Regions from separate parts of the Shewanella sedimentimangrovi genome, predicted to be linked through region 1. Evidence: predicted binding sites of a transcription regulator. Region 1 holds the regulator's gene; the other holds the start of a gene.

Region 1 (15,113 bases):
CATCCATGCGTGATCAAGGGGTCACCTTGTTACTGCCGACCCTGGGGCTTGATGCGGCCGACAAGGACGACATGATAGACAAGATAGATCTGCTGCAGGATGACTACGATGCCTTGCAGACGGCTATTGATAATGCCAATCCCACCGCAGTTGATACCTATCGCAATGCCCTGGTGAGTGATCTGGAATCACTGCAGGACAACAACGCCTATCTTAGTGGTGGTATTGGCTTGAGCGTCAGCATGCCTTCCAAGGGAATGGGCTGGGCCGTCATTTACAAGAGTTATCTGGATGGTATTGGCATAGCGGATATCAGCGACGCCGATATAGTACTGCTTAACAGTGTGGATCCGGTCAATCCACCGCAAATTGGGGATTTGACCTCCCAGGGCCGGGTTATAGCCGGTGCCATATCAGATATCGGGGTGGCGGTCAGTATGCCGCTGTCGATTGTTAATATGCCGGTGACAGTGGGGGTTACCCCAAAAATCCAGCGCCTCGACAGCTTCAACTATGGTGTCAGTGCCAACAATTTTGATGAAGGCGATTTCGATGGCAGCGACTACAGCAACGATGAAACCGGTTTTAACCTGGATGTGGGTATCGCCATTGAGCCCATGCATGGCATGGTCATAGGTCTTGCCGGCCGCAACCTGATAAAGCGGGAGCTGGACACAGTTGAGTCAGAAGGTATTCAGGCCACCTACAGAGTGGGGCCAACAGTGACCGTTGGCGTGGCTTACCAGTGGGATGGTTTTACCGTAACCACGGATTTGGATCTGCTTGAAAATGAAAAGTTTGTCGACATGGAGGGTACCCAGTATTGGCGTGTGGGCGGTGAATACCAGGCCATGGACTGGTTGGCGTTACGGCTGGGCTACCGCCACGATCTGAATGATGTGACCGCCAATCTTTATTCCCTCGGCACCGGTTTTGCCATAGGCAAGAGTTTTAAGCTGGATCTCAGCGGTATGTTCGGCAATGACAATGCCTACGGCGCGGCACTGCAAACCTCCTATCACTTCTAACCAAGCAGGCTGGCCAGCGACTTAAAGGTCAGCAGCAGGGCGCTTAAGGAACATAAAACCAGGGTCATCACCCTGGTTTTATTTTTATCAACCCTGTGGATCATTTTCCCGGCCAGCAGGTAGGCCAAAATGACACCGGGCAGCAGTTGCAGCGACCACCACAAGTGCTCAGTGCTCAGCAAGCCTGCCAAGGCCAGAATCACCAAAGCAATCAGGGAGCTGAAGATAAAAAAGGCCGACAGTGCCGCCCGGAATTTACCGGGATCCTTGCCCGCCAGCAACAGCGCCATCGGCGGGCCGCCAATGGCGGCTATGGTGCCGAATACCCCGGACAGGGTACCGGCCGCGAACAGGGTCAGGCGGTTCACCGGCAGTTCGAAGCGTTTAAGGCTGAGCAATACGGCGATGGCCACAATGGCGGCTATGGCCAGCCCCAGTACATCCTGTGGAGCCAGGAGTAACAGGGTGGCACCCAGCAGGCCGCCGGGAACCCGTCCCAGCAGGGCATATTGCAGACCCTTGAACTCCAGTTGACCGCGCTCCCGCACCAGGGTCAGCAGGGCAATGGAGAAGCCCATGACTATCACAGGGGCCGGCACCAGTCGCGGCTCCAGCAGATACAACAGCGGACTGGCTACTACAGCCAGACCAAAGCCAATCAGACTTTGGATCAGGGCGCCACTGAAGATGATCAGCAGGGCCAACAACCAGGTAACAGGATCCATCAAAGTACTCCGGGGCCAAAAACACACAAGGATCGCCGAGCGATCCTTGTGTGTTTATCTTTCATTGACAGGAGTTTACTCCATGTCTTCCCATTCGATTCCCATCTCATCCATCAGGCGCTTGGCTTCGGCGGGGATGCTGTCGGGTTTGTCTTTTGACAGGTCGTCATCATTGGGCAGCGGTTGGCCCGTGTAGGCATGTAAAAAGGCCTCACACAGCAATTCACTGTTGGTTGCATGACGCAGGTTGCCGACCTGGCGACGGGTGCGCTCATCGGTCAATACTTTCAACACTTTCAAAGGAATGGAAACGGTAATCTTTTTAACCTGCTCATTCTTCTTTCCGTGCTCAGCATAGGGGCTGATGTATTCGCCATTCCATTCAGTCATTGACTCACCTGTGATATCCGAAATTCGGTGCCGATTTTAAACCCTTACAAACTACAGTCAAATAATTGCTGCTAAAACGCCCCATCTGTGGGCTCTCGCCAACAAGTATAGACGTCTAAAAGTCTGGATGCCTATTGACCTCGGTATAATTGCTGAGTTAATTTAGACGTCCAGACATCCATTGTGATGCGCAAGCGTATTTTGAGGATCCGAGTATGACAGAGCGTCGAGCCGCAACCATAGCCGTACGTCAGGGCATTGAGAGTGACAGCCAGCATGGTGCCGTGGTACCGCCCATCTACCTGTCGACCAATTACAGTTTTGACGGTCACACCCAGCCACGGGCATTCGACTACAGCCGTTCGGGTAATCCCACCCGCTCCCAACTTGGAGAGGCCCTGGCCCAATTGGAGCATGGCAGCAGCGGTATCATTACCTGCACCGGTATGGCAGCCATCACCCTGGTGACCAGTCTGCTCGGAGCCGATGATTTATTGGTGGTACCCCATGACTGCTACGGCGGCAGCTATCGCCTGTTCACCAACCTGGCGAAGAAAGGCCAGTTCCGCCTGCTGGTGGTCGATCAATCGGATACGGCGGCGCTGGATGCGGCCCTGGCCCAAGGACCGGCCATGGTATGGCTGGAGACTCCCTCCAATCCGCTTTTGCGGGTAGTGGACATAGCCGCCATTGCCGATGCCGCCCACAAGGTGGGCGCCAAGGTGGTGGTGGACAACACCTTCCTCTCGCCCATATTGCAGCAACCCTTGTTGCTGGGGGCCGACATAGTGGTGCACTCCACCACCAAGTACATCAATGGCCACAGCGATGTGGTCGGTGGCGCCGTGGTGTGTCGCGATGCCGAGCTGGGGGAACGCCTGCATTGGTGGTCCAATACCCTGGGACTCACAGGCGGCGCCTTTGACAGCTACCTGACCCTGCGCGGGGTGCGCACCCTGGCGGTGCGGGTGCGGCAGCACCAGGCAAACGCCGAGCGCATAGTGGCCCGTTTGGCTGCCAGCGAGCTGGTGCGCAAGGTGTATTACCCCGGGCTCAAGGATCACCCTAGGCACGAGATTGCCGCCCGGCAACAACAGGGCTTTGGCGCTATGCTGAGTTTTGAGCTTGAAGGTGGCCAGGAAGAGCTGGTGGCCTTTCTCGGGGCGCTGCAGTTTTTCAGCATCGCCGAAAGTCTCGGTGGGGTAGAGAGCCTGGTGGCAGTGCCCGCCACCATGACCCACAGGGCCATGGACAGCGATGCCCGCGCCGAGGCCGGGATCAGTGACACCCTGCTGCGTTTGTCGGTGGGGATTGAAGATGTGGAAGATTTGCTGGCCGACATAGAGGCCGGACTCGCCGCCGTGGCGGCCTGCAAGCAATAGGAGCCTGATGTGGCACGATGTCATTTACATAAATTCGGTGGCTCCAGCCTGGCGGATGCGGACTGTTATCGTCGGGTGGCCCATATACTGCTGACCCAGGGGCGCAGTGACGATCTGGTGGTGGTGTCGGCCGCCGGCAAGAGCACCAATTTTCTCTATCGTCTGCTGGAGCTGAGCGACAAAGGTGCCCTGTGGCAGGAAGAGTTGCAGCAGCTGATGGGCTATCAGCAACAACTGATTGAGCAGTTGCTCAGTGCCGAACAGGCCCGCCACCTGCGTGAGCGCCTGGCCACGGACAAGGCCCAGTTGCAGACCCTGCTGGCCCTTGGTGAACGCAACGACTATCAGGTGAATCAGGTGGTCAGTTTCGGCGAGCGCTGGTCGGCTCGTTTGATGGCGGCGCTGCTGCGTGAATCCGGCGTGGCGGCAAGCCACGTGGATGCCTGCAGTATACTGGTGGCCGATGAGGGCGCTGTGCCACAGATTCGCACCGCCGAGTCCCGTGCCAAGGTGCAGGCGCTGCTGGCCGAACATCCGGACGAGCGCTTGGTGATCACCGGCTTTATCTGCGCCAACAGCCGCGGCGATACCCTGCTGCTGGGCCGCAACGGCTCGGATTTCAGCGCGACCTTGATTGCCAGCCTGGCCGATATCGACCGGGTCACCATCTGGACCGATGTGGAAGGGGTGTTTAACGCCGATCCCAACAAGATCAATGACGCCAAGTTGCTGGCCAGCATGTCACTGGCCGAGGCCGACCGCCTGGCCCGTCTGGGTTCGCCCGTGCTCCATTCCCGTACCCTGCAACCCCTGTTTGACACCCGGGTCAGCATGGCGGTGCGCTCAAGCTATGCGCCACACACCGCCTTTACCCTGGTGGCGCCCTCAAGCTCCCGCGCCAGCGCCCCCGTGGTGACCAACCTTAACGAGGTGGCCTGTTTCAGCCTGACCCTGGGCGGTGACTGCGACACCCTGCTGAGCCAGCTGGCAGAAGCCGGTGTGGCTCCGCTGGCCTGGTGGCCCGCAGCCAATGGCCGATTGGAACTGGCCTATATGCCCGAGCTGCAACGCCAGGCCCTGAACCAGCTCAATGCCCTGGCGCCGGAGCTGGAGATCAGTGACATCAGCGTCGCCACGGATCTCGGACTGGTGGCCCTGGTCAGCGCCGATGCCCACTTATATCGCCGCGGCTTTGCCCGTTTGCTCAGTCGTGAGGCCAGGCCCCTGTATCAGGACGGTCTCAGCCTGGTGACCCTGGTGCCCAAGAATCAGGTGACCCTGTTGACCCAGAAGGTGCACAGACGCTGCGCCGGGCCGCGCAAACGCATCGGCGTGGTGCTGCTTGGGGTTGGCAACATAGGCGAAGCCTGGCTGGATCTGTTTCGCCGCGCCGCCACTTCTTTGGGGCGGGAATTGGAGGCCAGTATTGAGCTGCTGGGTTTGGTCAGTTCCGGCAAGGCACTGATTGATGGTCAGGGCATAGATGCCGGCAACTGGCGCGATCGTTTCGCGGTAGAAGCGCACGAATGGGACTACCCAAGCCTGTTTCAACAGCTGGAGGCCCTGGAATGCGACGAGCTGGTGGCCCTGGATATCAGCGCCAGTGCCGCATTGACGCTGCAATATCCAGAGCTGTTTGCCCGCGGCATTCATCTGGTCAGCGCCAATAAGCTGGCCGGCTCAGGCCCGCTGCCTTTCTACCGTGAACTGAAACAACAGCTCGGTAACCGCAGGCTTTACTGGCGCTATAACGCCAGCTGCGGTGCGGGATTGCCGGTGCAACATGCGCTCAACGATTTGCACAACAGTGGCGACACAGTGGAGGCGGTCGGCGGTGTGTTCTCCGGCACCCTGTGCTGGTTGTTCGAACACTATGACGGCAGCCGCCCCTTCTCCGAACTGGTACTGGAGGCCAAGGGACTCGGTATCACAGAGCCCGATCCCAGGGACGATCTCTCTGGCCGCGACATGCAGCGCAAGCTGTTGATCTTGGCCCGTGAGATAGGCCTGGAGCTGGAGCTGGACGATATAGAGGTGACATCGCCGGTGCCAGAGGCGCTGGCCGCCTTGCCGCTGTCCGACTTCCTCGGGCGGATCAGCGAGCTGGATGCCCCCATGCTGGCTGCCCTCAATGCCGCCCGGGATGAGGGCAAGGTGCTGCGCTATGTGGCGGCGCTGGACAGGGCCGGCGGGCGCGTGAGTGCCAAGGTGGGACTGAGCTGGGTTGAGCCGGACCACCCCTGGGCCAACCTGACACCGGGTGACAATGTGTTTGTGATCCGCAGCGCCTTCTATCAGGGCAATCCGCTGATCATCCGCGGACCCGGTGCCGGCCGTGAGGTAACAGCGGCGGCGGTGCAGTCGGATCTGGCGCAGATCTGCCACGAGCTGTTACAGGAATAAGCTTGGCTGTGGGTGATAAGGGACGCATTGGCGTCCCTTTTGTTTTTAGGATGGGCAAATTGGCGTTTTTTACGCTTGACTTGAATTGAGATTGCTCTAGTATGTGGACGTATAGACGTCCAAACGCCCGAACGTCCATTTTAGCAGTCGAGGAATATTTAATGGCTTTTCATCACGCACAACATTCTCACTCCCTGAACCAGAGTCTGGCTGAGCTCAATGGCGAGATTAATGTGTCATTCGAATTCTTTCCTCCTGCCACCCCCGAAATGGAAAAGCTGCTGTGGAGCTCCATTCGCCGTTTGGAACCGCTCAAGCCCAAGTTTGTTTCCGTGACCTATGGCGCCAATTCCGGGGTCCGTGACCGCACCCATGGGGTGATTGAGCGCATCCAGCGCGAGACGGACCTGATAGCGGCACCACACCTGACCCTGGTGGATGCCAGCGATGAGGAGCTGCTGGGGCTGGCCAAGACCTATTGGAACAGCGGTATCCGAAACATAGTGGCGCTGCGGGGCGATCTGCCCGCCGGCAGCCCCAGGCCAACCCGCTTTGCCGCGGATCTGGTGCGTTTGCTGCGCAGCGTCGCCGACTTCGATATTTCCGTGGCCGCTTATCCCGAGGTGCATCCCGAGGCCGCCAATGCCCAGGCGGACCTGATTAACCTCAAGCGCAAAATCGATGCCGGTGCCAACCGGGCCATTACCCAATTCTTTTTCGATGTGGAGTCTTACCTGAGATTCCGCGACCGCTGCGTCGCCGCCGGCATAGATGTGGAAATCGTGCCCGGAATACTGCCGGTGACCAACTTTGTGCAGCTCAAACGCTTCGCGGCCATGACCAATGTGTCGATTCCCGCCTGGTTGCACAAGCAGTTCGAGGGGCTGGAGGATGACGCCGGTACCCGCCAGCTGGTGGGGGCCAACGTGGCCATAGACATGGTCAAGGTGCTGTCGCGGGAAGGGGTTAAGGACTTCCACTTTTACACCCTTAACCGCGCCGAACTCACCTACGCCATCTGCCATACCCTTGGGGTCAGACCCCAGCAGGGGTAACGGCAGCAGGGCTCCCATACGGGGGCCTTTTGTTTTTGGCGACCATGGGCTAGGCTGTGTAACGGCCCTCTGCAGTCAGGTTTGATTCCGACCGTGGGGGGAATGCCGGATCAAAAAGGAAGCCAAGCCATGGATGAGCAGAGCGTACACGAATTTCATATGGAAAAATTACCGCTGGACATCAGTAAGTTACTCCTGTCGCTGATGTTAATGTCCAGCCTCTATCTGATGTCATTTACCACAGAAACCCTGCTGGGCATGTTCCTCTGGATAAGTTGCGGCTGTTATGGCCTGCTGTCGCTGTTCGGCCTGTTGTGGCGCCTCTGGTGCATGGGTCGATCCTGATGCGCGAGACCCTTTGCCCCTTGTGTGGTCAATCCAATCTCTGTGCCCTGACCCAAGGCCAAAGCATTGACCAATGTTGGTGCCTGAACGCCAAGGTGCCCAGGGCGCTGCCAAAGCGCCGGGATGCCTGTTTGTGCCAGACCTGCTTGCAACGCCTGGCCGAGGAAGAGGCTCTGGGGATCAAGCGCCTGGATGCTTAATTGGTAACTGCTTGAAAAATGGCTATACTTTTTCAGCAAAATCCAATTTCGTCGCTGCAACCACTTTGGCAATCGGCAACCCATAACGGAGCTACCATGCTGAAAAAAATCCTGCTGTTTTTACTGCTGCTGTGCGCCATCCCCCTGGTGGCGGCACTCTTTATCAGAAAAGAGTACGCAGTGACCACGTCCATCGTCATAGATAAGCCGGTTGTTGAGGTTTATGACTATGTCAAATATCTGAAAAATCAGAATAACTATAGCAAGTGGGCCAAGATGGATCCCAAGGCGAGACTGAGTTTTCGCGGTACGGATGGCACAGTGGGCTTTGTCTCGGCCTGGGACAGTGACAACCCGGATGTGGGCCGTGGTGAGCAGGAAATTACGGCCATGGTGCCGAACAAACGCATCGACTATGAGCTGAGATTCTTAACCCCCTTTGAGGCCACAGATCTGGCCTTTATGACCACTGACGCGACGGCCGAAGGCAAGACCCTGGTGAGTTGGGGCTTTCGCGGCCATATGGATTATCCGATGAACCTGATGTTGGTGCTGATGGATTTTGAAACCATGATTGCTGACGATCTCAACACAGGACTTGGCAACCTCAAAACCCTGCTGGAGCAATAATCGCATCCCATAAAAAGGCCCCTTTAGCAGGGGCCTTTTTCATTGCAGGCTTCTGTTACTGACCGCAGGCGCTGCCGAAGATGCTGTTGGCCCAGGCCGGATTGTCGATGAAGGGGTTGCGGTTGTGCTGCCACTCATAAACCCGGTTATTGCGGCGCCGCTCCCAATCGCTGACGGGATCCTGATTGTGCCAGCTAAGCAGGGTGCAGAGGTCACCGAGTTTTGGCTCGTTGGTGCCTGTGGTGCCTTGGACCGCGATCAGATCCGGCGTGTTGCTGCTGTCGCCGCCCTGATAGCGGACATCCATATAGAGCACCATGCGCGCCACATCGCCCTTGACCGCGTCGGCGGGTTCAAAGCTGTCGGTATCGGTTTTGTTTTCAGGTGCCTCGGAGAGCGCTGTGCCACCCAAGGCAAAGTCCTTGTTGCCGCGGCTGCTGTTGACCGTCACGTCCGCCGGACGCAGGTGGTGAAGGTCGGTGTAGGCGTGCTGGCTGCTGTCTGGGAAGCCATGGCTCTTGGCCCAGACGTGCTCCCGGTTCCAGGCATCCAGCGAACTGCTGAGGCCGGCACGGTTGGTCTTGGGTTCAGAGCGACCTGTGTACAGCAGGATCACATTGTCAGTGTTGGCGGGATCTTCATCCGTGTAGTTGAGGCCATCCCACACTTGGGTGTAGGTGTAGCGGGTATGGTCGCGGATGATGAGATTGAGGCTGGTCTTGAGCTCGTTGCCACTCTTGCCTATGGCTTGGGCGTAATAGGTCTCATAGCTGTAACCTGCAGGATCCGGCTCAGTACCACCGCCGGTGCCGCCGCCGGTACCCGCATCCGTGTCGTAGTCGAGCTGCAGCGAGGCGCCGCTGAAGGCCTCATAGGCCTGCAGTTTGATGTACCAACGACCTTCCTGGACCGTGGCAATCTGGCATTGCTCGTTGTTGCCGCTCAGATAGGGGGCGCAATCGTACTGGCTGGTACTGGGTTCGCTACCAAAGCGCACATAAAGGTCGGCATCGCCACTGCCACCGGACAGGGTCACCGCCAGATTGCTGCTGCCGGCCGGGATATCGGCGACAAAGTCCAGCGCCTGCCCTTGGGCGGCACTGAGATTGGTCCTGACTTCGCCCTTGGACAGCAGATTTTCGGTCGGCAACGGCGCGCTGCAACCGGCGAGTGTGCCAGAGCCCGGGGTGCCGGCGCTGGTTGCCGCGGTCCAGTCGGCTTCCGTCTGGGTGTTGACTATGGTGGTGCGCTCCAGCGCCACGTCACGCACATTCAGGTTCCAGCCGCTGACGCCCCCTTCCCAGGCCACCAGATCCACCTGCTGGCCATTGAGGCTGAGTTTCACGAAATCGCCCGAGTTACCAAGGCTGAAGGGCAGGGGAGCGAAGTCGGGCGCCTTGCCAAACAGACTGGTGAATCCGGCGGCGTTGATGGCCAGGCTGTAATACTTGCCCGGTGCCAGGGTGCCACTGAGGTTAAGGCTGCTGCTGTTGTCGCTGAGCTGATATTGACTCAGGTCAACCGGGTCGCAGCCCGAGTTATAGAGTTCGATGAATTCCTCGACGCTGTCATTGTTGGGGGCGTCGTAAAGCACTTCACTGATAAGCAGCGCGCCATGGACATGGGTGCTGAGACCGGCCAGCAACAGGGCTGCGGTCAGGGTTGGTTTTGTAATCATCCTAGTAAGTCTCGCAATTATAGTTTTGGCATCCTGCGTATTGAATCCCTGCAACTCCTTTGTCTGGGGCTTTCGCGGAGCCGAGTATGCCACAACCAATTTGCGTGTTAATGCTTTGTTTATTTGAAACTTTTATTTCAAATATGCCCTGAGAAAGGCGTTTTCATGGGTGATGTTGGCGACTAATTGAGCTGAATTGGCTGCTTTATGCGGGATTAGCTGCATTTGGCGACGAGTGGAGAATATTGACTGCATAAACAACATGCGAGCCTTATATAAGTTGTCAAAATCTTTAAGCATGCTGTGAGTAAGTAGATTCTAAGGTGATTAAGCGTGCCTTTATTTTGAATAATTACTCATTGATGGTGTGCGGTTTTGTTGCGGAATTGCAAGTTTATTTGCCATAAGAGAACCAAAGCACGGCTATAGAATAAATGCTCCAACTTACGACTGAATTGATTGCTGGTTTTTTAACCGCCTTAAACCAGCGCTCACCCCAATAGCGGCACATGAACAGAGTTGGTTTTCAATTGTTAACTTTTCGTTGTACTCTGGGGCTCTTTATGGCCTGCTGCCCGAGGCGCGGCCCTTGCCAATAACAATAAATTCGATAATTACCATGAGGTGCGAATGGAAGCCGTAACTGCATTTGTAAATATGATCAATGGCGTGGTGTGGGGCACTCCCATGTTGGTCATGATCCTGGGTGTTGGTTTGTTTCTGTCCCTCGGCCTGCGGCTGATGCCAATCCTGAAGTTGGGCACAGGCTTTCGCTTGCTCTGGTCCGGTCGCAGTGCGTCAAAGGAAGGCGCTACCCAGGGGGAAATCACTCCCTTCAACGCTTTGATGACTTCTCTCTCTGCCACCATAGGTACGGGGAACATCGCCGGGGTGGCGACCGCCATCTTTGTCGGCGGCCCCGGCGCCCTGTTCTGGATGTGGTGCACCGCTTTGGTGGGAATGGCGACCAAGTTTTCCGAGGCCGTGTTGGCGGTTAAATACCGTGAAGTGGACGACAACGGCAATCACGTTGGCGGCCCCATGTACTACATCAAAAACGGTTTGGGCAGTAAGTGGACCTGGCTGGGGACGGCCTTTGCGCTGTTTGGCTCCTTCGCCGGTTTCGGTATCGGCAATACAGTGCAGGCCAACTCGGTGGCGTCGGCGCTGGAAAGCAATTTCGGAGTTCAGCCCTGGGTAACCGGCGTGGTGATGATGATCCTGGTGGGCCTGGTGCTGATGGGCGGTATCAAGCGTATCGCCGAAGTGGCTGGCAAGCTGGTGCCTCTGATGACCATTTTCTATATCACAGCCGGTCTGGCGGTACTGATTGTGTATATAGATCAATTGCCTGCGGCCCTGCTGTTGATAGTCAAAAGTGCCTTTACTCCTGTGGCGGCCCAAGGCGGTTTTGCCGGTGCGGCTGTGTGGGCGGCGATTCGTTTCGGGGTGGCCCGCGGCGTATTCTCCAACGAAGCCGGTCTTGGCAGCGCGCCCATAGCCCATGCGGCGGCCCAGACCAAAAATCCCGTGGCCCAGGGCTTGGTGGCCATGCTGGGGACCTTTATCGATACCATCATCGTCTGCTCCATTACCGGTCTGGCGATTGTCGTCTCCGGTAGCTGGACCTCGGGCGAGAACGGCTCTGCGCTGACCTCCTATGCCTTCTCCCACGCCTTGCCATTCGGTAACTACATAGTGGCCGTGGCCCTGGCCATCTTTGCCTTTACCACCATTTTGGGCTGGAGTTTCTACAGTGAAAAGTGCGTCCAGTACCTGCTTGGCGTCAAGGCGATCAAACCCTTCCGCTTGATTTGGACCCTGGTGGTGCCGCTGGGCGCCATCAGTTCGCTGGACTTTGTTTGGTTGCTGGCGGACACACTCAACGCCATGATGGCGATCCCCAACTTGATTGCCCTGACACTGCTGAGCCCTGTGGTGTTCGGCCTGACCCGGGAGTACTTCCTGCAAAAGCGTCAGGCGGCAGCCCAGGCACAAGAAGCCAAGTGATGGGTTAACCCAAATAAAAAAGGATGCCTTGGCATCCTTTTTTGTTATTCGACCGTACTGTCGAACTCAGTCTCTTCCTGCCCGGCATACAGGGGCTCGACATTGGGCAGTATTTTGAATTGGCGCTGGAAGTGGCGCTGCACCCCCTTGAGGTTGATATTGCCAAGTCCCGAGGCGAAACCAAACCAGGCATAGAGGCCACTGTAGTCTTCGAACATGGGTGGCAGGTAGCGCGGCGCCGTGAGTATGCCGTCCCGGTATGCCAGATACAGGGTGGGAATGTCCTCAATGGCCAGCTTGCCAAGGAACAGCATGGGGATCAGTTCCGGTAAGCCCGAGGCGATGGCGCTGCGGATAAAGTTAACGTTTTCAACGTAACCGCGCACATAGGAGATGTCCTTGGTGAAGCAACTGCCGCCGGCTACCATGCCGCCGCGAAACACCCTCTGGGTCACCCGGTAGCTGTCCTTTTCACTCAGTCCCTGCTCACGGAAATTGCGGTAAACCTCGATAAAATCGGCGCCCTTCTCGGCCATATCCACGGCCGCGACCCTGTCGCTGATGCGCCTGGCCCGCCCCGGGGTGGAGCTTAAGGTCAGCATTTCCAGCAGTACGGCCAATCCTTCCTGGGCGGCGGCCACCCGGGGGGAGCCAACACTGAGCCAGGTGGCGTGGGGCTGAGCCCGGCCATTGAGTGTGGTGCCCACATGCACCCAGCCTTCATGGACTTCATACACATTCAAATCGGCCTGGCTGAACATGGCCTTGCTGTTGATTTTAACCGTATCGCCACCCACAGCGGCATCGGACACTATGCCGTCGCTGAGTCTGACCCGCATATCATCACTGTGGAAATAGCGATCGAGCCGCTGGCTCAAATCGTCCACGGCTGCGGCGGCATCTATGGTTTTGGGGTGCTGCTTGTTCATGTGGCCCGCCGCCGGCAGGGAAAAGATATAGGACAACCGGTCGCCCAATTGTCTCAGGGTATGGCGATCTCCATGCAGTTTATTGGCGGCACTGCCATAGAGTTGCTGGCTCAGGCGGCCAAAGGTTGGGGTTCCCCTGTGGGTCAGCATGTCTATGACCTGGCGGTATTGCTCCACATTGGCCACCAACAGACGCCCCAAGGGATCCTGTTTGCCGAGGGTCTTGTGAATGTTCTGCTTGAGCTGCTTTAGCTCTTGTTGCACCTGGTGGGGGGCAAAAGGTAGGGGCAGTGCGTCGTAAAAGTCCTTGTTTATGGCCGGCAGTTGGCTGCCCCCGGTGGCGAGAAAACGTTGCTCCATTTCCCTCGGCCATTTGATGGCGTCGAGGATTTTAATGGGGGCTTGCAACTGCACCAGGGTATCTGAAAACTGGCGTAACTGCTGACAGTAGAGTTGTCTGGCGGCAGACATGGGATCACCGAAAGTCTTAACATCTGAAGACTTATGATAGCCTGTCACCAGGAGCTTAGCTATTAAGTCACTGAAATAGATGGGCTAACGCTAATATGATTGGAGCCGCCGTAGCGGCCCCATGGGGTTAGAAATCATCCTCGTCCACGCCCAGCGCTTTGCGCAGCTCGGCACGTTCCAGATAATCCTCCAGGCGCCGCTTCACTTCGCGTTTATGCTTGAGCGCCTTGGCGGCCTGGGCATTTCTTGGGGAGGTCAGTTCTTCAATTTCAGTATCGTTGGGCACGACTTCTACTATATGAGCCATAACGAATTCCTCATGCTGTCCTAAAGGCATTTCTAGCCAATAAATCGAACTTGGAAAAGCAAAAAATTTTGCTTTTAGCAGTAAAAAATTCTGAATTTGGTGCCGATCACGAATTTCCCATGGGCAAATTAAGCGGACTACTCCTTTGGCATTATAGTTGAGCAGTTTGCTTGGTTTTACCTTGTAATTTCCTGATCCCTTGCCAAAACTTATTGGCAGCTAATTCACTTTCTGGCAGGGAACAGCGATTGGCCATTATGGATGATGTCAGGCAAGCGCAACGACTCAAGTTCACGCCGTTTCGGGCCCCCGCTTCGGTCTGGCTGATCATGCTTGGTGCGGCGCTGTTTTGTGTGTCGGCCTGGTACCTGTTTCATCGTTATATCAACGAACGTGGTGAAGAACGTTTCCATGCCCAAGTTGTGTCCCTCGCCAGATCCATAGACAGTCGGATGCTGGTGTATGAGCAGGTACTGCGCAGCGGTATTGGTTTGTTTATGTCATCCCATGAGGTGTCCAGGGATGAGTGGCGGATTTATGTTCAAAATGCCAGATTGCAGCAGTATTACCCCGGCATCCAGGGCCTGGGATACAGCGTTATTCTTACCAAGGACCAATTAGCCAGCTTTATTGAGTCGGTACGGGCCGAAGGTTTCCCCGATTTCAAGGTGTACCCCGAGGGCGACAGGCCCATTTACCATTCCATCCTTTACCTTGAACCCTTCGATTGGCGCAATCAAAGGGCCTTTGGCTATGACATGTATTCGGAGGCCCGACGTAAAGAGGCCATAGACAGGTCCATTTTGACGGGAAATGCCTCCGTGTCGGCCAAGATAGTGTTGGTGCAGGAAACCGCCCGGGATACCCAGGCCGGTTTTTTGATGTATCTACCTTTGTATGACAATGTGGCCAGTGTCGAACGTCGCGCTAAGGGCGTGATTTATGCGGCGTTTCGGATGCAGGATCTGATCAACGGCATCATAGGCGAGGATTTTGAAGGCCTGGTGCTGAGCATTTATGACGGTGAAGCGCAAACAGCCGCCAATCTGATGTTTACCAATGATCCCAGTCCGGGTGTCCCTCTGAGCTACAGCCAGGTTAAAGCTATCAATGTGGGGGGGCACAATTGGTTACTGCAGGTCGGCAGTCGTACCGATTTTGTGTCCGAGCAGGAATATGTGCAAAGTCTGCTGATGCTCTTTTTAGTGGCGGTGTTTTTGCTCTTGCTGCTCTACTTCCTGCTCAATAACGCCAAGGCCAGACACCAGGAAGCGCTGTTTGCCACCGAAATCCTCTCCAATGAAAAACGCTTTCGTTTGGTGATAGAGGCCTCGCCCTGTGCTCTTATCATGACCGATACCCGCGGCCTGATCACCTTGGTGAATGCCCATACGGAACAGTTGTTTGGTTATGCGCGGGATGAGCTTTTGGGGCGCAGTGTCAATGTGCTGCTGCCGGACGTGTTGCAGCAGCAACATGAAGAGCACATGCGCGGCTATCTGGCCAATCCGATTGCGAAGAAGATGTCTCTGCGGGATGAGCTCTTCGGTCGTTCCAAGG
Region 2 (15,113 bases), 1.5 Mb from region 1:
TTCAGAGCCAACAAATTGGTTTGCTCGGCAATGCTGCTGATAACCTCCAGCACACTGACTATGCCCTGAATGTCAACATCAAGCCTGTGGATGGCATCGGCAGCGAGATCTATGTCATGGGCCAGAGCCGAGATGGAACGGCCGGTTTCCTGTACTTCCTGGCTCCCCTTGTTGGCCTCTTCGCTGGCCTTGTTGGAGGCTGTGCTGGCCTCCACCGCGCTGGAGGCTATTTCATTGACCGTGGCCGTCATCTGGGTCATGGCCGAGGCCACCTGCTGCGCTTCGTCGTGGCCCTGAGCCACATCGGTGCGCATTTGCTGCGAGAAGGCCTCCATTTGCTGCACCGCTTCAGCCACCTGGGCACTGTTGCTGTTGACCCTGATAATGATCCGCTCGAAGTCTTCCATCATAGCGTTATAGGCCTTGGCCAATTGACCAAACTCATCCTCACTGCGGTGCCCTATGCGGGTGGTCAGATCGTGCCTGTCCCTGGCATGGCGGATCTGACCGACAATGCCATCCACCGTCTTATGCAGGTAATGCATCACGGTCAGGCTCAGTACCACCACCAGGGCCAGGACCAACACCAGTGAGGTGCCAACCCACATCAACACCTGATTGGCCGCGGCCATACGAATGGTCATCATGTCGCCGAGTTCCTTGGCAAGCATTTTTTCGGTTGCATACAGGCTGTTAATTCTGTCGGTGGACATGGAAAACCACTCCTCCGCCGACTGGCCGCGGATTTTTGCGCTGTCCTGCGACAATGCTAGTTCCCGGGCGGCCTCAACCCGAGCGAACTCGGCTCCGCTCTGCAGTAGGCGCCAGCTTTCCTGCCAGGCATCGGGAGCCAGGGCATTGAAACGTTCCGCATAGGTGCGCTGTTCGGATACCAGATTGATAAAGCGATTGAACATTCCCGGCTTGAAGCCCTCGGTACCGAAGGTGGAGCTCAGCACCGCCCGTTCAATCCCGGCGCGTTCCTTCATCTGCAGATAGGCGCTGAATGAGGCCAGGGCCACGGCCAGCGATTGATCCCGTCCCTGCTTGACACTTTCATCCACTATGCCCAGCAGCAAGGCATTGACCTCGGTGTAATAGGCCACCGCCTGAGGAACCGCCACAGTCAGATCATCCACCTGATTGCGCATGACAGCCAGACGGGCCAATTGCTGTGTTGCACTGTTGATGTCCGCCGCCACACCGGCGGGGAAATCATTGCCCGCGATAAAGCGTTGAAACTCATTGCGCCTGTCATCGGTTAAACGACGCTGTCCGGGCAGTTGATTTGCAAAGGCTTTGCCCGATGAACCGAGAAAACCGGCACTCATGCCACGCTCTTTTTGCAGCTCGTGTACCAGGGCACTGTTGCTCACCGCAAGTTCGGTTAACTGCTGCACCTGTGCCAGAGACTGTTTGTCATGCCAGGCATCCCTGAGCATTAGACTGCCGTAGATCAAGTACCCAAGCAGTGAGGGCATAACCACCATTAAAAGTTTTTGTTTGAGGCTGAGATTGCCTATCCATTGCCAGTTCATAAAGATCCCTTTATTGATGCGGTTGTGGACGAGTCTACCTCAGCAAGTCTAGACGCCACATACGCCTTTGGTAGGGTAACTGGCCAAAAAAAAGCCCACCTTCAGGTGGGCTTTTCGGTAGCCTGGACTCAGGCATTACCTTTGAGCTGCATGTTCAGTCCCTTGGCAAAATCCAGCATACGATCCAGCGGGATCAAGGCCTTATGACGCAGGTTTTCATCCACATGGATCTCGTGGTTTTCCATATCGCTGCCGCTCAGTGCCGCCTCTATGGCCTTGAGGCCGTTCATGGCCATCCAGGGGCAATGGGCGCAACTGCGACAGGTGGCGCCGTTACCGCCTGTGGGTGCTTCAATCAGTGTCTTGCCCGGGGCCGCCTGCTGCATCTTGTAGAAGATGCCCCTGTCGGTGGCAACGATGAAGGTGTCATTGTCCATGGTCTGGGCGGCACGGATCAGCTGACTGGTGGAGCCCACGGCGTCGGCCATCTCAACCACACTCGCAGGCGACTCTGGGTGCACCAGTACCGCCGCATCGGGATACTGGGCCTTAAGTTCACGGAGGGCCTTGGCCTTAAATTCATCGTGCACTATACACTCGCCCTGCCACAGCAACATGTCGGCGCCGGTTTGCTTGGCAATATAGCTGCCAAGGTGTCTGTCCGGTCCCCAGATGATCTGCTTGCCTTCGCTGTCCAGGTGCTCGACGATTTCCAGGGCTATGCTGGAGGTCACCACCCAGTCGGCGCGGGCCTTAACGGCCGCCGAAGTATTGGCATACACCACCACCGTATGATCCGGATGGGCATCACAGAAGGCGCTGAAGGCGTCTTCGGGGCAACCGAGATCCAAAGAACAGGTGGCTTCCAGGGTGGGCATCAGCACGGTTTTTTCGGGGCTGAGGATCTTGGCGGTTTCGCCCATGAACTTCACCCCGGCCACAATCAAGGTCTTGGCAGCATGATCGCGGCCAAAACGCGCCATCTCCAGCGAATCTGACACGCAGCCACCGGTTTCCTCGGCCAGGGCCTGGATCTCGGGATCGGTATAGTAGTGTGCTACCAATACCGCATCGCGCTCCTTGAGCAAGGCCTTGATCCTGGCCTTGTAGTCGGCCTTTTCGGCATCGCTCAAGGGGACAGGCTTGGGAGGAAATGGATACTGAATGCTTTCGATAATTGGGGCAAGCTGACTCATGTTGGTTCCACCGTCTGACAACTGGGGCGAATTATACGAAATTGAGCCGCAAAGATTAACCCATTTTATGGTGGAGGGCCCAAAAAGCCCGCGGCTCGGCGGCCGCGCCGCGTGCCAACTGAGCACGGGAGCCAATAAAAAAGGACGCCGCAGCGTCCTTTTTTGATGCCCGACCATCAATGCATGGCCAGCAGCATCTCCTGTGGGTTTTCCAGGTACTGTTTCCACAGGTTACAGAAGCGGGCTATGGTGCCGCCGTCGATAACCCTGTGATCCCCGGACCAGCTGACCTGCATGATCTTGCGGGCCTGCACGCTGCCATCGGCAGCAAAGCGTGGCAGGGTTTGCACCTTGCCAAGGGCCACAATGGCCACTTCCGGCTTGTTGATGATGGGGGTTGCCACGGTACCACCCAGAGCACCGATGTTGGAGATGGAGATGGTACCACCCTTGATATCCGCCGGCGCCACGCGACCACTGCGGGCGCTGTCGGTCAGGCGGGTGATTTCCGCAGCCACTTCCAGGATGGACTTGTTCTGTACATCCTTGACGTTAGGCACCAACAACCCCACCTTGGAGTCCACCGCCATGCCGATGTTGTGGCTGGCCTTAAATGTCAGCTCGGTACAATCGGCATTCACCTGACTGTTCAGCACGGGGAATTGCTTGAGCGCCAGTGACATGGACTTCATAAAGAAAGGCATCATGGTCAGCTTGAGTTCATCGGAACTGTACTTGGTCTTCATGGCTTCACGCAGGGCGATAAGATCGGTCAAATCTATCTCTTCGCAGTAGGTGAAGTGCGGGATGCTGGACACAGAGTCCATCATCTGGCGTGCCATGGCGGCCTGAACACCGCGGATAGCGACGACTGTATCGGCTGCGGCTGGTGCAACAGCGGCAGCTGCGGCTACAGGAGCAGTCGCTGTTTGCGGCTGGGCTGAAGCCTGTACAGCAGGTTGTCCAGAGACAAAGCGCTGCACATCTTCCTTGTACACCCGGCCGTGTTTGCCACTGCCGGGAACCTTGGACAGGTCCACATCCAGGCTGCGGGCAAGACGGCGCACCGCGGGGCTCGCCAGGGCCTTGCCCTGGGCGACAGGTGTCACGGCAGCATTGCAGGCCGCAGCCTGGGGCGCAGCTTGTGCGCTTCCCTGAGCCTGAGAAGCGGCAACAGCGCCGGCGGCACCTTCCACTTCGATGGCGTACAAGGGCGCATGCACCTTGGCCAGTTGGCCCTTGCGATAATGCAGTTTGACTATCTTGCCGGGTTTGATGGCAGGGATTTGCACCAGGGCCTTGTCGGTCATCACGTCGGCGATGGGTTGGTCTTCCACCACCATATCGCCTTCGGCAACCAGCCACTCCACCAGTTCACATTCAACTATGCCTTCACCTATGTCCGGCAGCAGGAATTCTTCCACAGCGGCGCCGCTAGCCGCAACCGCAGGAGCGGCAGCCGGTGCTGGCACGGCTGCGGCTGGAGCTGAGGCTTCGGCTTCACCGCCGATATCCACGGCGTACAGCGGCGCATGCACCTTGGCAATATCGCCCTTGGCGTAATAGAGCTTGCTGATCACACCGGCAAAGGGGGCCGGGATCTGCACCAGGGCCTTGTCGGTCATCACGTCACAAACCGGCTGGTCTTCGGCCACAGTGTCACCTTCGGCAACCAGCCACTCCACCAGTTCGCACTCAACCACACCCTCACCGATATCCGGCAATATAAAATCTTTAATCATACCGGACTCCTAGAATGCGACGCAGGCCTTGATGGCTTCAAAGGTCTTGAGCGCATCGGGCATATATTCTTTTTCGTGGATCAGCGGATACGGGGTATCCAGACCACACACACGGGCTATGGGTGATTCCAGATACAGGAAGCATTCTTCCTGTATGGTGGCGGCGATTTCGCCGGCAAAACCACCGGTCAGCGGCGCTTCGTGGTTAATCAGCAAACGGCCGGTTTTCTTCACCGACTCGGCAACCGTGTCCACATCCCAGGGTGACAGGGTGCGCAGGTCGATAACCTCGCAGGAAATGCCTTCGGCAGCGGCCATTTCGGCGGCCTTCTCCAGGATTTCCATCTGGGCGCCCCAGCCCAGCAGGGTGATGTCTTTGCCCTGCTGGATAACTTCGGCCTTGCCCAGTTCGATTTCGTAATCCCCTTCCGGCACTTCGCCAACGGAAGCGCGGTAGAGACGCTTGGGTTCAAAGAACACCACAGGGTTGGGGTCACGGATGGACGCCAGCAGCAAGCCCTTGGCCTGATAGGCGTTACGGGGCACTACAACCTTGAGACCCGGGGTACCGGTGAAATAGGCTTCAGGGGATTGCGAGTGGTAATGACCACCGGCAATACCGCCACCGTAAGGGGTACGGAAGGTCAAACCGCCGACGTTGAATTCGTTACCTGAGCGGTAACGGAACTTGGCGCTCTCGTTCACTATCTGGTCGAACGCCGGGAAGATGTAGTCGGCGAACTGGATCTCGGCCACCACAGTCATGCCATTGGAGGCCAGACCGTTGGCAAAACCGGCGATACCTTGCTCGGTCAGCGGCGTGTTGAAGCAACGCGCGCGGCCGAAGGTATCCTGCAGACCGGATGTGGCACGGAATACACCACCGAAGTGGCCCACGTCCTCACCGAACACCGTCATGGTGGAGTCTTTTTCCATCGCAATGCGCAGGGCACTGTTGATGGCATGCAACATATTCATTTCAGCCACGGCTTACAGCCTCCCAGAGGTTTTTGGATAGGATTGAGGGTACTTTTTGACATGCTCTTTCAGCGCATCCAGCTGCTTTTGCAGCAGCGGTGTCGGCTTGTCGTACACATCCTCAATGATTTCCTCAAGCAGTGGCGCAGGCACCTTTTCGGCAACCTTCACCGCCGCCAGCACCTCTTCACGGTACTTCTCGTACAGGGCAACATCTTCGGCTTCAGTCATCCAGCCCTTGTTGATCAGCCACAGCTTGAAGCGCTTGACCGGATCATGTTCACGCCACTTGGCTTCTTCTTCCTTGGAGCGGTATCCGGATGGATCGTCTGAAGAAGAGTGAGCGCCCAAACGGTAGGTCATGGCTTCAATCAGCACAGGAGCATTGTTTTCCACCGCGTAGGCACGGGCCTGTTGGGTGGCGGCCAACACCGCCAGCATGTCGTTGCCGTCGACGCGTATGGTGTGCATGCCATAACCCACACCGCGGCTGGCAATACCGTTACCGGCAAACTGCTCTTCGGTTGGGGTGGAGATGGCGTAGCCGTTGTTGCGACAGAAGAAGATCACTGGCGATTTCAACACGGCGGCCATGTTCAGGCCGGCGTGGAAGTCCCCTTCCGAGGCCGCGCCTTCACCGAAGTAGCATACGGCGACATTGCGCTGGCCCTTCAGTTTGAGGCTGTAGCCCACACCCGTGGCCTGGGGAATTTGCGTGCCCAGGGGGGAAGAAATGGTTTGATAGTTCAGCGCGGCGCAGCCGTAGTGGATGGGCATCTGCCGACCCTTGCCGAGATCTTTCTCGTTGCTGAACATCTGGTTCATGAACTGCTCGGTGCTGAAACCGCGATAGCGCAGCGCAGCATGCTCACGGTATTGGGCCAGGATGATGTCGTTATCATCCAGTGCGGCGACGCTGCCAACGATGGCGGCTTCTTCACCGGTACAGGTCATGTAGAAACTGATCCGTCCCTGACGCTGGGCACCGAGCATGCGCTCGTCCAGAACCCGGGTAAAGACACAGGCATCGTGGATACGCTTGGCCAGAGCCTCATCGATTTGAGGCAGCACGGCCTGTTCAAAGGTGGTACCGTCGGCTTGGAGAATTTTCAACACAGGGATAGCAAGCGACTCCCTGTCCAGAAAGGCGACGCGATGCACCGTTTCGCTATTCGTTGTTGCGTTGCTCATAATTTGCTCTTGTTATTGGTGGCCGGCGCAGCACGCCCTGCCAGTTGCTAAAACGCGGACTGAACATTACGTTAACGTAAACTACCTATCAACCATTGGCACCCGTCCGGCGCCAACTTAGGACCGGATCGGATGTATAAATTGGTTTACAAGCTTAGCGTACGTCCGGCGCCTGTGCCGCTGTCAGCATGATCACAGTGCGCTGCCCCACGGGGACCTTGGCGTTCGGAAACACCACGGCCTCGCTGTCGAGTTCAACCCTGATGTCCTTGCCCCCTTCCCTTGCAAGCACAAAGCCCTTGGGGAAAGAGGTAAAGTTCTCGACATCGGAGGCAAAGGTAAATTCAAAGTCTTCGGCCTGCTTATTGATCACCCGGCACACCTGATACAGGTTGACCTTTTCCGGACCATAGCTTTCCAGCTCCAGATCCCGGCCGCAAATCAGTCGGCTCAGCATCTCGCGGGTGGCAATAAAGCGGGTCATGTCGTTCTGGCCCATGGGATAGACCTTGCCCAGCTCTATGGTGAAGGCATCGGCGCCATAATTCTCGGAAGAGAAATAGCTGAAGGTGGTGGTCGGCTCATGATGGAACAACACAGTATCCACCCCGGCGGCCTTGAGGAACATGATCTGTTCGGCGCTGTAGGCGCGGCCCGGACGGTAGGGATAGATGGCAAACTTTTCGTGCTTGGAACCCCGGATGGCGGTATGCAGATCGTAATGAATGCGCTGCGCCCCTTCACGGGCACTGAAGAAACGATCCACATAGGTTTCCAGCTTACGGGCGCGGATCCGCTCCGGATTCACCAATCCGGGTCCTCGGGAATGCTCACCGCTGAACAAACGGTTCATGTTCTCATCCACTATGCGGGTGCCATTGTTGATGGCGGCCGGATTGCCGATGAGAAACAGGGTGCGCTCGCCGACCCGGATTTTGTCTTCCAGCAGATCGCGAATAAGACCGTTGCACAGTTCTATGGGGGCGGTTTCGTTGCCGTGAACGCCGCAGGACAGCACCACATCTTTATTGGCGACTTGCTGCAGTGGCTGAAACAGGATCACGCCCGTGTCCCAGACATCAACCCGGGTATGTTCGCCTATGTCGAAGCCAAAGGGCTCGGGAAAGCTTTGGGGATTGGCCAGGGTCAGGGCCAGGAAATCTTTGGTTTTAAGCAAAGTGTCGAGCACAGCGAATTCTCCTTGTTCATCCGTAACGGCGGTGGGCACAAACGGGACTAATACTAACATAAGTGGCTGAGGTGTCAGCTATCCCTTTCGCTGCCTTACCGGATGAGGACAAGGTCTTACTTCTGCCCTACTGCTGCTACGCATGTTTCTACGCTTGCTTTTCCTTTTGCATTGCTCTTGCATTTGTCTTGGCATTTGCTCACAATGTTTAGCCATCCAGACATCCATTTATTGTGAGAGATTCATGTCAGCACAACAAACCTCCCTGGCCACCTTCGGCGCCGGCTGCTTTTGGGGCGTGGAATATTTCTTCCGCCAGGTCCCCGGCGTGCTTAATGCCACCTGCGGTTACATGGGTGGCAATAACCAGACCACCACCTATGAAGAGGTTAAAAAAGGCAAAACCGGCCATGCGGAAGTGGTGCAGGTGGAATTCGATCCCACTCAGGTCAGCTATGAAGAGCTGCTGCAGGTGTTCTGGAAAAACCACAATCCCACCAGTCTCAATCAACAGGGTGGCGACATAGGCACCCAGTACCGCAGCACCATTTTCTTTCACGACAAGCAGCAAAAGGCCGAAGCCGAAGCATCCAAACTGGCGCTGGCCCGCTCCGGCAAATGGGGCATTCGCCACATAGTGACCGAGATAGTGCCGCTGCAGCGGTTCCACCGCGCCGAGGAATACCATCAGGACTATATCCAGAAGAACAATCTGCCGAGCTGCCACCTGGAATACTGATTGGCTTTTCGACCATAAGTACAAAAAGCCGAAAGCAAGGTAAAAGAAAACGCGCCCAAGGGCGCGTTTTTTTATGTCTTAATGATTAGCCTATCAGCCCTTAAGGGCGGCGCCAATCAAGGCCTGGGCCTCGGCTATCAGCTCTGTCAGATGGACTTCGCTGACAAAACTCTCGGCATAGAGCTTAAACAATGGCTCTGTGCCAGATGGGCGCGCTGCAATCCAGCCATTGGCCGTGACTATCTTGATCCCGCCGATGGCGGCACCGTTGCCCGGTGCATGGGTCAGCACCTCGAGTATGGCATCGCCGCCCAGGGTGCTGGCATTAAGGCTGTCGCCATTAAGTCCGGCAAACTTGGCCTTCATCTTGGCATTGAGCGGACTGTCAATACGGCGATAGAAGCTGCGACCATGTTTGGCCGCCAGCGCCTCATAACGCTCGGCGGGCGTCTGGCCGGTGACAGCCAAAATTTCCGCCGCCAGCAGCGCCAGAATAAAGCCGTCCTTGTCGGTACACCAGGTACCGCCATCACGGCGCAGGAAGGCGGCACCGGCACTTTCTTCACCGCCAAAGGCCACGGTGCCATTTGCCAGCCCATCCACAAACCACTTGAAGCCCACCGGCACTTCCATCAAGGGCCGGCCATGGGCGGCGCAGACCTTGTCGATGAGGGCGCTTGACACCAAAGTCTTGCCGATGGCGAGGTTTTCGGCCCAGCCGGGTCTGTGACCCAATAGGTAATCTATGGCCACCGCCAGGAAGTGGTTGGGGTCCATCAGGCCGCTGCCGGGGCAGACTATGCCATGGCGGTCGTAGTCCGGGTCGTTGCCGACACAGATATCAAAGGCATCCTTGTGGGCCAGCAGGCCCTCCATGGCATGGGGCGAAGAGCAGTCCATACGGATCTTGCCGTCCTTATCCAGGGTCATAAAACCAAAGGTCGGGTCGACCCTGTTGTTGACGACCGTAATGTCCAAACCATAGCGCTTGGCGATTTTGTCCCAGTAATAGATGCCGGAGCCGCCCAGGGGGTCAACACCTATGCGTACCTTGGCCCTGGCTATGGCCTCCATGTCTATGACCTGGGCCAGATCGTCCACGTATGGGCCGATAAGATCCTTGTGTTTGAGCAGCGGCATTGCGCGGGCCACGCTGTAATTAACCCGTTTGACGCCATCGAGGTTGTGTGCCAGGTAGTGGTTGGCACGGGTCTCAATCCAGGAGGTGATCTCCCCTTCGGCGGGGCCGCCGTGCGGCGGATTGTACTTGATGCCCCCGTCCTGGGGCGGATTGTGGGACGGGGTGATGATCAAGCCATCAGACAATTCGTTGCTGTTGGCGCTTTTGTTGGCACTGAGAATGGCATGGGACACCACGGGCGTCGGGGTAAAGCTGTCATTTTCCTGGGCGATGACACACACCTGGTTGGCCACAAGCACCTCGATTGCGCTAACGTAGGCGGCCTGTGACAGCGCGTGGGTATCCATACCAAGATAAAGGGGCCCTTGAATACCCGCCTGCTTGCGGTAGTCCACCACGGCCTGGGTGATGGCCAGGATATGCCGCTCGTTAAAGCTATTCAAAAAGGCACAGCCCCTGTGGCCCGAGGTGCCAAAACTCACCCGCTCCGCCGGATTGCCGGCATCCGGCACCAGGCGGAAATAGTGGCTCATGAGTTTGGGAATATTGACCAGATCCTGTTGCTGTGCCGGGGTACCGGCGCGCTCGTGTATTGCCAAAACCATTACTCCTTGTGTTGCGCTTGCGGACTTAACCCAGCGCCCGCTCGCCGATACTGGCAGCACGCACGGGATCGCAGCCAAAGCACTCCAGCACTTCCTGCAATATCATGCGCTTCTTACCTGTGTTGTTATTGGTGGTAACCCAAAAACCACTGCTGCCGATTTCCTTGGGATTGGCCGACTGGCTGGCCTGCAACAGCGCATCCCTGGAGGTCGCAAAATAAAGCCGATCGCGGCCCTGGATTTGCAGTACCTTGGAGAAACCCGCCGGGTTCGCCCGATGAAGGCTCTCAAGCACAAACAGGAAGCGGCCAACCGCGCCCTTTTGTTGCTCCAGCAGGGATTCAGACAGCAGATGCTCGAAATCATATTCGGCATTTATGTCAGTTTGAGGGGCAAGGGTCGCCTCCATGCCAGGCTGGCTGATGGGCTTGGGTTCGGTGTTGACCACTTCGGTCACCGACAGCCCCAGCAGGCGCCGTAAAATGTCTGAAGCACTCTCGCCTATCCTTTCCGTTTTTGCTGCGATAAAACGATAAAGCTCTTCATCCACTTCAATGTATTTCATAACCCTCGAGTTCCTTAATCTTATGGTTCGTCACTGACGGCCACAGCCAACACTGTGTCCGGCAAAGGGAGTAAGGCCACCAGTGTAGACAGTTATGAATCTTTGATAAAGCACTCTTAATTCAAAACTTGTGGCCTTTTAACTGCCTTGCGGCCATGACAGTTTAAAAAGCCAGCGAACGGTTCACGGCTACCGACAACTTGATCCCTTTGGGTCCGCCATGCACAATTGCGCACCATTGAAAAGGCGGCAGCAGCGGAACACACACATGCACATCAACAGAGCCATCGGCGGCCAGGGGCCGGCAATAGTGCTTATTCATGGTCTTTTTGGCGATCTGGATAACCTCAAGTCGCTGGGACAAAGTTTGCAAAGCGATTACAGGGTCATACGGGTGGATGTGCCCAACCACGGCAACAGCCCCCATTGGGACACCATGGACTACCCCGCCCTGGCCGATGCCATGGTAGCCATGCTGGATGAGGAAGGTATGGACAAGGCGCTGTTTATCGGTCACTCCATGGGCGGCAAAATCGCCATGGCCACGGCCCTGTGCCACCCCGAGCGCGTCAGTGGCGTAGTGGCTGCCGATATCTCGCCGGTCGCTTATCCCCACAGACATCAGCTGGTGTTCCAGGCGCTGACCAGTTTGCCGCTGGATGGCAGCTGTGACCGCCGCCAGGCCCTGGTGCACATGAAAGATGCCGGTGTTGATGAGGCCACGGCGCAATTTTTGCTGAAAAGTTTTCGCCGCACCGACACAGGCTTTGGCTGGAAGATGAATATTGATGGCCTCAAGCGCAATTACGATGCCCTGATTGGCTGGCCGTTCCACACGATCAGCTATTCCGGCCCCACCCTGTTTGTCCGCGGCGGCGATTCCGACTATGTCAAAGCCGAGCACAAGGACGCCATTCTGGCCCAGTTTCCAGCGGTGCAGCTGAAATCCATCGCCGCCACGGGTCACTGGCTGCATGCCCAGAAACCCGAGCTGTTCAATCGTCTGGTGAAAGGATTTGTTGACAGCCTGGCGCTGCCACTCTGAGTTAACTGAAACTTGTGCTCTGGCAGGCGGTAGCGGGCACTTTATCTATGTGATATATTCCCGCCTCTTCCAATCCCGGCGGCCCTGCAGCCGGAATGATTAGCAGCGGGAATCAGGAGAAGCAGTCGATGTTGTCCCAGTACATGGAGCAGATAGAGACCATAGGCCTCAATCTGTTTTTTGCCAGTATCTTCTTTTTTATCGGTATGGCCATCTACGACGTACTGAAGCAGGGCAATGTTCCCAAGTTCGGCCGCTTTATTGTGTGGTTGGTACTTTTTCTCGGCTGCGCCGGTTTTATTGCAAAAGGAATTATCCAGGTGGCCTGGGAAGGTGCAGGCATCGGCTAATTGACTATCATGGCAAAAGAAGCAACAGACAGAATAACAATAGACCTTTTTGCCTCCGAAAAACGCCGCGGTCGTCCCCGCAGCAGTCCCCTTTCTCGGGAGCAACAGCTCAAGGTCAACAAGCGTAACCAGATCCAGCGGGATCGTGCCAAGGGGTTAAAGCGAATAGAGTTAAAAGTGTCACAAGATTTATATGACGCCTTGAACGAAAAAGCTTTGGCCAGTAACATCAGCCGCAGCCAGCTAATCGAATGCATATTGCAGGAACAATTTGGCGGTTGAATCCGGCTTTAAACGATTGATTGCAATCGCGAACTACATATTAAAGGAAAGACAATGGCTACTGTAGGTCTTTTTTTCGGGAGTGACACAGGTAACACCGAAGCTGTCGCCAAGATGATCCAGAAAAAACTGGGCAAAAACATGGTGGATGTCAAAGACATCGCCAAGAGCACCAAGGAGCAGATCGCCGAATACGACCTGCTGCTGTTCGGGATCCCGACCTGGTATTATGGTGAAGCCCAGTGTGATTGGGACGACTTCTTCCCCGAGCTGGAACAGATAGACTTTACCGACAAGCTGGTGGCCATTTTCGGTTGCGGCGATCAGGAAGACTATGCCGAGTATTTCCTTGATGCCATGGGCATGGTACGCGACATAGTGGAAGCCCGCGGCGGTATCATCATCGGCCATTGGCCCACTGCCGGTTACAACTTTGAAGCCTCCAAGGGTCTGGCGGATGACGACCACTTCGTGGGTCTGGGCATTGACGAAGACCGTCAACCCGAGCTGACCGAAGAGCGCGTCGACGCCTGGGTGAAGCAAATTTACGAAGAAATGTGTCTGGCCGAACTGGAAGATTAATTCCCCGGACATCAATACTGAAGCGGCCATAGGTGCCGCTTTTTTATTCGCGTTTTTCAAGCGCCTTATTTGTACGCCTTATTTATACGTCAAGAGAACAGCAAATAGATGCAACACAGTCACTGGGATATCTTTTGTGCCGTCGTCGACAACTATGGTGACATAGGGGTCACCTGGCGCCTTGCCCGGCAACTGGCCAGCGAACACGGTATAGAGGTGCATCTTTGGGTCGATGACCTTAACAGCTTTGGACATATCCTGCCGGCATTGGATCCCAAGCTCCCTTCCCAAATGGTGGAAGGCATCAGGGTTCTGCAATGGAATACCCCACTCGACCTGCCCTATGTTGCCGGAGAGGTGCTGATCGAAGCCTTTGCCTGCGAGTTGCCCGCCGAGGTGAAACAGGCGGTGAAAGACTCTGCCACAGCGCCCTGCTGGCTCAATCTGGAATACCTGAGCGCCGAAGACTGGGTCGAGGGTTGTCATGGCTTGCCCTCCTTCCAACCCGGTGGCATCAACAAATACTTTTATATGCCCGGCTTCAGCGCCGCCACAGGTGGTCTTATCTGCGAGACTGGACTGTTTGAGGCAAGGGCCGCCTGGCAGGCCGACAGCAGCAACAAGATGGCGCTGTTCCAACAGCTGGGCCTTGGCGGCATACAGGCAGAGGATAAGGTCATCAGCGTCTTCAGCTATGAAACCGAGGCCCTGCCTGCCCTGTGCGAACTCTGGTCCGAAGGCCAGCAGCGGGTCCATGCCCTCATCCCCAAGGGCCGCAGTTTCAACAGTCTTAAAGCCTTGCTGCCCGGCCCGGTGGAAGCCCTGACACCCGGGCAGCGGATTGAGCTCGGCAATCTGACCCTGCATGTGCTGCCGATGACGGATCAGCAGGGCTACGATCGCCTGCTGTGGAGCTGTGATTTCAACATAGTGCGCGGCGAAGACTCCTTTTTGCGCGCCCAATGGGCCGCAAGACCCTTCATTTGGCACATTTATCAGCAGGAAGAAGATTACCACCTGGTAAAATTAGAAGCTTTTATGCAACTTTACTGCGATAATCTGGCTTCTGAAATTGCAGATTGCTGGCGGAACCTCAACCTGGCGTTCAATCAGCAGCAGGCGACGGCAGTGCAAACGCACTGGCGACATATTGATTCGCTCGCCGAGCCCTTGCTGGCCCATGCCGGACAATGGCCAGGCGATGCACTTAAGACGACAGATCTGGCTACAAGACTAGTGCAATTCGTCAAAAAATCGTTAAGATAGCGCCTTTAGTAAAACGTCCAAGATATAGGAAATTTAGTAATGAAAACTGCTCATGAAATCCGTCCCGGTAACGTGATCATGTTTAATGACGCCCCTTGGGTTGTTCAAAAAACTGAAACTACTCGTTCAGGCCGTAACGCTGCCATCGTTAAAATGAAGCTGAAGCACGTGCTGATCGACTCTTCTACCGAGACCACCTTCAAGGGTGAAGACAAGATGGACGTTATCGTTCTGGAGCGTCTGGATTGCACCTACTCCTACTTTGCCGATCCTATGTACGTATTCATGGACGCTGAATACAACCAGTACGACGTAGAAGCCGAAAACGTGGGCGATGCCGCCAAGTTTATCGTTGACGGTATGGAAGACACCTGCCAGGTTACCTTCTACGAAGGTAAGGCCATCAGCGTTGAACTGCCAACCACTATCGTACGTGAAGTGGGTTACACCGAGCCTTCTGCCCGTGGTGACACTTCCGGCAAGGTTATGAAGCCAGCCAAACTGGTAGGTACCGACATCGAGCTGATGGTTGCCGACTTCGTTAAAGAAGGCGACAAGATCGAAATCGATACCCGTACCGGTGAATTCAAGAAGCGCGTGTAATTCCCGCTGCTGAATCCCGAATTGATAAAAAGGCCAGCAATTTGCTGGCCTTTTTAATTTCCGTTCCACTCAAAGGTGTCAGGCAACTTCTACCCGGTTGC

The links. Region 1 encodes MetJ, which represses methionine synthesis genes. Its sites were predicted from a motif close to TAGACGTCTAGACGTCTA; they were not measured.
Region 2: the regulator MetJ is predicted to act here: its motif matches at 8,044-8,061, upstream of msrA (peptide-methionine (S)-S-oxide reductase MsrA).

What each region holds. Positions count from the first base shown of each region.
Region 1 covers NZ_CP071502.1:3,607,692-3,622,804, reverse strand. Annotated here, with positions in the region: gene JYB85_RS16155 (conjugal transfer protein TraF) at 1-1,028, shown strand, start outside; gene JYB85_RS16150 (sulfite exporter TauE/SafE family protein) at 1,025-1,753, opposite strand; gene metJ (met regulon transcriptional regulator MetJ) at 1,829-2,143, opposite strand; gene metB (cystathionine gamma-synthase) at 2,359-3,525, shown strand; gene JYB85_RS16135 (bifunctional aspartate kinase/homoserine dehydrogenase II) at 3,535-5,928, shown strand; gene metF (methylenetetrahydrofolate reductase) at 6,090-6,983, shown strand; gene JYB85_RS16125 (hypothetical protein) at 7,113-7,328, shown strand; gene JYB85_RS16120 (cysteine-rich CWC family protein) at 7,328-7,528, shown strand; gene JYB85_RS16115 (SRPBCC family protein) at 7,625-8,158, shown strand; gene JYB85_RS16110 (endonuclease) at 8,214-9,836, opposite strand; gene JYB85_RS16105 (alanine/glycine:cation symporter family protein) at 10,467-11,846, shown strand; gene JYB85_RS16100 (flavohemoglobin expression-modulating QEGLA motif protein) at 11,891-13,246, opposite strand; gene JYB85_RS16095 (hypothetical protein) at 13,374-13,553, opposite strand; gene JYB85_RS16090 (CHASE domain-containing sensor histidine kinase) at 13,811-15,113, shown strand, end outside.
Region 2 covers NZ_CP071502.1:2,137,263-2,152,375, forward strand. Annotated here, with positions in the region: gene JYB85_RS09285 (methyl-accepting chemotaxis protein) at 1-1,538, opposite strand, end outside; gene nadA (quinolinate synthase NadA) at 1,667-2,734, opposite strand; gene JYB85_RS09295 (dihydrolipoyllysine-residue acetyltransferase) at 2,911-4,476, opposite strand; gene JYB85_RS09300 (alpha-ketoacid dehydrogenase subunit beta) at 4,486-5,463, opposite strand; gene JYB85_RS09305 (thiamine pyrophosphate-dependent dehydrogenase E1 component subunit alpha) at 5,467-6,645, opposite strand; gene astE (succinylglutamate desuccinylase) at 6,800-7,834, opposite strand; gene msrA (peptide-methionine (S)-S-oxide reductase MsrA) at 8,079-8,573, shown strand; gene pgm (phosphoglucomutase (alpha-D-glucose-1,6-bisphosphate-dependent)) at 8,667-10,313, opposite strand; gene seqA (replication initiation negative regulator SeqA) at 10,345-10,884, opposite strand; gene JYB85_RS09330 (alpha/beta fold hydrolase) at 11,159-11,929, shown strand; gene JYB85_RS09335 (DUF2788 domain-containing protein) at 12,058-12,279, shown strand; gene ybfE (LexA regulated protein) at 12,289-12,561, shown strand; gene fldA (flavodoxin FldA) at 12,616-13,143, shown strand; gene earP (elongation factor P maturation arginine rhamnosyltransferase EarP) at 13,252-14,409, shown strand; gene efp (elongation factor P) at 14,449-15,012, shown strand; gene JYB85_RS09360 (GGDEF domain-containing protein) at 15,091-15,113, opposite strand, start outside.